2 regions of the Paenibacillus sp. IHBB 10380 genome follow, and region 1 is predicted to be linked to the other one. Evidence: riboswitches for the same ligand, from Rfam matches in the RefSeq annotation. Region 1 holds a riboswitch; the other holds the start of a gene.
What was found. A riboswitch is a leader RNA that binds a small molecule or an ion and turns the genes downstream of it on or off. The one in region 1 is predicted to bind cyclic di-AMP.
Positions count from the first base shown of each region.

Region 2: linked by a shared signal. The riboswitch ahead of UB51_RS22590 (C40 family peptidase) and the one ahead of UB51_RS10580 (hypothetical protein) in region 1 are both predicted to bind cyclic di-AMP.

Region 1 covers NZ_CP010976.1:2,456,544-2,459,675, forward strand. The annotation lists gene kdpA (potassium-transporting ATPase subunit KdpA) at 1-1,088, opposite strand, end outside; gene kdpF (K(+)-transporting ATPase subunit F) at 1,120-1,197, opposite strand; gene UB51_RS10580 (hypothetical protein) at 1,330-1,743, opposite strand; cyclic di-AMP (ydaO/yuaA leader) riboswitch at 1,864-2,045, opposite strand; cyclic di-AMP (ydaO/yuaA leader) riboswitch at 2,154-2,354, opposite strand; gene UB51_RS10585 (succinylglutamate desuccinylase/aspartoacylase family protein) at 2,769-3,132, opposite strand, start outside.
Region 2 covers NZ_CP010976.1:4,976,117-4,979,248, forward strand. The annotation lists gene UB51_RS22580 (c-type cytochrome) at 1-146, opposite strand, end outside; gene UB51_RS22585 (GNAT family N-acetyltransferase) at 290-784, opposite strand; gene UB51_RS22590 (C40 family peptidase) at 1,020-1,487, opposite strand; cyclic di-AMP (ydaO/yuaA leader) riboswitch at 1,491-1,629, opposite strand; gene UB51_RS22595 (C40 family peptidase) at 1,905-2,372, opposite strand; cyclic di-AMP (ydaO/yuaA leader) riboswitch at 2,376-2,514, opposite strand; gene UB51_RS22605 (hypothetical protein) at 2,728-3,132, opposite strand, start outside.

The DNA.
Region 1 (3,132 bases):
GGTGTGATCCCACCAAGTGGTGTCAATGTATCATGCATGTTGTTCACCGAACCTGTAGTCGCCGCTGTTGTCACCGTGGTGAAGAGCGCGGATTGGGCAACGCCAAATCGTACCTCTTTCCCTTCCATACTACCTTGTGAAGAATCAGTACCCAATCGGTTCAGTGCTGGGTTACCGTTAGACTCTGATACATAGACCAAAGACAAGAACACCATAAATAAAATCATCATCGCCGAAAAAATAACCCAACCTTGCTTCTTGTTTTTGGCAAACAAACCGAATGTATAAGGCAAAGCAGCAGCCAATGACCACATGGATAATATCTCAACTACATTCGTAAGTGGATTGGGGTTCTCAAACGGATGTGCCGAGTTTACGCCGAAGAATCCACCACCATTCGTCCCCAAGTGTTTAATGGACTCTAATGAAGCAACCGGTCCGATGGCAATTTGCTGTCCTTGTCCATCAAGCCCTGTCACCGATAACATGGGTTGCAAGGTTTGTGGAACTTGAAGCGCTACAAGCAGCATTGTAACCACAAATGCTATTGGAAGGAACACACGTATAATTGCCTTCACGAAATCCTCAAAAAAGTTACCGATGGTTTCACCCTTGCTCGTAATAGCTCGTATAAACGCAATCGCCACACACAATCCCGTCGCCGCGGATGTGAACATCATCATCATGATCACGGCCATTTGCGAAAAGTATGACAGACCGCTTTCTCCGCTGTAATGTTGTAAGTTCGTATTCGTCATGAAGCTAATGACCGTGTTGAAGGTCAAAGTCGGCTCCATGTTGTCAATATTATTCGGATTAAACGGCAGAAATTTCTGCATTCGGAGAATGAGATAGCTGACGATAACCAGCACAATATTCGTTAAGATAAAGCTAAATGCGTACCTTTTCCAAGTCATTCCCTTGCGTTCCTTCAAACCAATTAAGGAAAATATCGGTCTCTCCACAAAGGAGAACCATTTATCTGTTTTGTTGCTTTCATTCTGAAATACGTTGTACAGGTAAGTACCCAACGGCTTGACGAGTAACACCAAGACCAGGATAACGATAGCAATTTGTAGAATGCCCATGAGTGATTACTTCCTCCTTAGATTTGAAGCTTTAGAATTTTTCTGGGTTAATCAACGCATAGATCAAATAAAGAAATATAAACACTGTTAATACTGAAACAACTATCATTGTCCATCGCCCTCCGCTTCTCGGACCACACTTCCACACCAAGATAAAAATCCAGTAAACAAAGCGTAGGCTCCTGCCAGAATTAACACCATGTACAGATCTAGCATGTAAATCCCTCCCAAACTTCAATTGTTATTTATCAACTAACATAGAGACTAGAAACGAAGCATCTTGACTGTGCGTATGAATCACATAACTTGCTCCAAGCCCTTTGTAGATCGATCTTGGATTGCTCGAATGAGTAATAATATAAATGGGCTCTGAGGTCCATGTGCGACATATTCGTAAATACCGGCAGCTTAGATTCAAACTGCTTTCAAATAAAATGATTTTACCCACTGAGAACTCCGGGATGACCCATGTACGTTCATCCGTAGTACCGACCATGAGGGTTTTCTCTACGCCCATTTTCTTCATCCGCTCTCTCTCCACTTTATTGTTCGTTATAGCGGCGAACGGGATCTTGTATCTCATTAATTGACGGATAAAAGCTTCTCCTATTAAATTTGGAGCGGATACGATCATCAAATCTTGTTGTACTTTCATGTGATTCTCCTCCTATTAATTAGAAAGAGAAGACAACAAAAAGAAAGCCTCGGGGCAGAGAAGAACTCATCCCGTGGCTTCTTAAGGCAGGTCAAAGACCCTGTCTTATTCACGAAAATTGTTGCCTCTCTCAATACGCTTACGAGGTTAGCTGTCGGATTCGGGCGTGAGAGTCGCCCTACTCGGGAGCAAGCTTACTTGCCCCGAGATTCACCCCTTGAAGTCATGATCAATTATAAGGATCATCACTTCCGTTGGTTCCCCCGTTCCTTTTCTATTCAAGGACTCAGCGATAAAAAACACAGTAAAAAACCACAGAGGTCTAAGCCCTGTGGTCGAAATACGATCACACGCTCCATCATCCTCTCTCATATAAGAGCAGCGCTGTTTCCTTAGTACCAAAAGGAAAAGCAACTGCATTCCAACGCTTACGAGGTTAGCTGTCGGATTCGGGCGGTGAGAGTCGCCCTACCTATTACGAATTTCATGATATTCGTAATAGGATTCACCCCAGATGATACATGAGACGGCTCTCACACCGCTTATGCATCATCAATTTATTGGTTCCCCCATTTCCCTTACATAACAAGGAAATTCAGCGATTCTAAATGGAAAACTTTGTTTGTTGTACTGATGAGATGAATCATACCCTCGACGTTTATTTCTGTAAAGAATGGTGTGGATTCAAATAAGGCAATGTAGGACATTTAGGGAAACTAATTCATCACTTATCTTCGATTTACTGCATCCATCTCTTTATTTCTCATTTTCTCTTATAAATGTTAAAAATACTAGCATAACGTAGAATTCATATAGTAAATCAAAGCATAAGCCATATGTATTCGTTTCCACGTTCATTTTCAGTCAAAACACGAAGAATAACCCTCCAATTCGAATTTTACTTTGGCAACCGTTCAGCGTATGATTCATATGGATTTCTAAGATTCTAATATACATAGATTACATAGATACACAAAAAGGCATTAGATAAGCGCTACCCAAGGCTTCTTAATTCACCTTAATCCTTACTTATTCATTAAGCCTGCTTCTCTTAAGAAACTACAAGCTATATCTACCTGATACTTCACACGAGTCGATCGTTTTAGACTCCAACATGTTTCAACTGTTATGGACTTCGCACATAGAATTCGAGCTACAGCAGTACGTGAGGACCCCGGCAATTCATGTAAACGAAGGTTAAAATGGTGTGATTTCACTTGAGTCTTCCCATTGACTCTATTCATAATTCGTCTTATAGCTGGTTTACTCAAGCTCTTGGGATTCGTGATCAGCGTCTGACCGAGTACCTTTGAATTTAATTGAGATAATCCATTGGCTTCATGAAGATCTAAATACCATGAGGGCTTGTACCTTGTAGCCAACTTAAAT
Region 2 (3,132 bases), 2.5 Mb from region 1:
TCAGCAGCTCCAGCATCTAAGGTAACTGCGGGCATACTTGGTTTTTCTTCTTCCGCTACTTCTTCTTTACCTGGCAATGTAAACATAAGTACCAGGGCTATTGTACACGCTGCGAAAAACAAACCGCTCATGATCCATTTTTGCATAATTATTCGTCCCTTTCTATTTAAGCTAATGTACTTATTATAACGGAACAAACTCTTAGAGCATAGCATTTGTGACAAAAAATAAACAAATATATTGTTAATTTTATCAAAAAACTCACAGAGTAGTGCTATTTATCATATGATTAGGTGTTATCTTGCTGATAGACCATACAGTAGAAGTCTTTATTACCATCAGGAGTAAGTCGTTCGTAACAATCAGTAATGATGAAGTTGGATTTGGCATAGGCTTGAATAGCGCGTTTATTCCAAGTAAGTACTTCTAGATCTATTTCATTCTGGGGCTCTCGTAACAATGCCGTATGAACAATGGATTGCACAAAAGATTTACCCCTTCCTTGGCCACACAAATCAGGGTGCATACAGATGCCTAAACGCGTTACTCCCTCTAATGGAAAGAACTGTGCAAATCCACATAACTCCCCAGACTTGTTCATAACGGATACATATTGAGCTGTTCTGAGAAGAGGGTCCCCGAACTCAATACCAAGCTTCTCCATTTGTTCCCAAGGCATCCAACCATATATGTTGTAAGGTGGGGCGAACTTCCAATCACAAATAGCTTGGGCATGGCTTATCTCCATAGGAAGAACAATGAAATCTTCATCTTTATTGCTCATGTTAGGCTCTCCTTTGCTCTCAGATAAATTTGGTTATCATCGTTGAAACACATGTGATATGTATTTACGGGAAGTAGGTGCTTAGTTCTCAAATAGCAGGATAATAAAGAGTAAGCTCAATCAAAGTATGCAATGATAAGCATTAAAAGATGCACATATGAGAAGACACAAAAAACCCGAGAGTTGAGATTCGGTAAAAATCTCAACTCTCGGGCGGTAAGGTCAAATGAATGATTTAATCAATCGCAACGGCTTCATATGTATCAGTACTCATAATTCTCTTGGCACCGATGTAGCGGGAAACGTAGTAGCTTTCGCTAAGTGAGTTAATAATTACACCATTAGAAGAAGAGGCATGTGCGAATTTACCATCACCAACATAAATTCCAACGTGTGAAACGCCTTTTCCACTCGTGTTAAAGAATACTAGATCGCCTTCACGTAAATCACTACGATCTACAGCAGTACCCATACCGAATTGTGAACCAGATTGATGTGGCAAATTGATACCTAGTTTCTCAAAAATATACATTGTAAATCCGGAGCAATCGAAGCCGCTTGTGCTGACCCCGCCGTTTTTATAACTGGTTCCAAGTGTTGGAGCAATCGCTGTATCCATTTTAGAGTCTGCGAAAGCGCTTCCTGTTCCAATAGTAAATAATAAGGCCAAACCCATAAATGAAGATACTAATTTCTTATTCAACAATATGATTCCTCCTGGTGCCTGCGAGGTTAGCTTAAGGATTCGGTTGAAGGTCCCCTATGATCCCTTTGATGCAAGATCAATTCACCCACTACTGGTTCCCCCGCTTCCCGACTTTACGGGAATTCGGCTGATTGGTTAACGCTATATTGATAGAACGTATACATCAATAATAAGTTGTTACAACACTTATTACAAAGTTGTTACTAAAAACTAACTGGGACTATTGTAACAAAGGATTAATAGTTTGGCAATTGTTTCTATCAATAATATTAAAAAAAATTATGGATTAGTTAAAAAAAATGAAACCTTTTTGTGATTTATTACGTCTATAGTATGAAATAAAAGAAAAACCCACTCATAAGATTTCGGCAAAAATCTTATGAGCAGGCTATGAGCAGGCTTAGTTATAAAGATTTAGTTATACGCGGTAGCTTGATACTTAGCTGTACTCATCACACGTTTAGCGCCAACGTAGCGTTTGGAGTAATAGCTTTCATTGAGAGAGCTAACGATCACCCCACGTGAAGTAGATGCATGTGCGAATTTACCATTACCAACAAATATCCCAACATGGGATACACCATTTCCAAAGGTATTAAAGAAGACAAGGTCTCCAGGTCTCATCGCATTACGTGACACAGAATCACCTATCTGATACTGTGATGAGGACTGACGAGGAAGAGTGACACCTAGTTTTTGAAATACGTATTTGGTAAATCCAGAGCAGTCAAATCCATTGGTGGATGTTCCAGCGGTCTTGTAACTAACCCCGATAGTAGGATGAATAACTGAGTCCAGTTTCGAGTCTGCAAATACGCTTCCAGTTCCAATGGTTAGTGCAAGTGCCACGCTCAGTGCTACGGCGGATAATTTCTTCTTCAATACATATTCCCCTTCCAATGCCTGCGAGGTTAGCTTAAGGATTCGGTTGAAGGTCCCCTATGATCCCTCTAATGCGAGATCAATTCACCCATATCATGGTTCCCCCGCTCCCTGGTGCCAAGGAATTTGGCTTTTATCGTGCACCTGAAAGTGACAGTCGTATACAATAATAATGTCGTAAAGATTACAAAGTTGTTACTAAAAACTAACTGGGATTATTTTAACAGAGGATGTATGGTTTTGCAAACGTTTAAAGCAAAGTATACAGGAAAAACCCCGCCCTTTTTCTCAAAAATGGGTGGGGTTTTTCCTGTATCAAGGCATTACAGTGATGACAAAAATTTAATAATTTATTTTATGAAGATTTGAACCTCTTGGTATACCATAAGTCAAACTGTGCTGTGATCCCCCATAATTTAAACAGACAGGATATGAAATGATAAGCTTGTTGAACAATAAGGCCAAGTAATCCAGTCCACCAAAGGGACACACCCGTGAATAGGCTGAACAGTAACAAGCAACTAAGCCCTAGAATGAGTGAAATACCCATAACAGACATCACATAACGAAGACATATCATCATGGAGGAGAGGATCCCTGCGAGGCCTGTTGCGCCAAATTGCATGTAGAGAATCAATTGATGGATGATATAACGGTATACATACCAAGCGAGAACATATGGCACAGTTTGTAGCCATATAGAAGGAGATATAACTGCTGTGAGTGCCATATTATATAATTTTGGAATGAGCCAATAAGC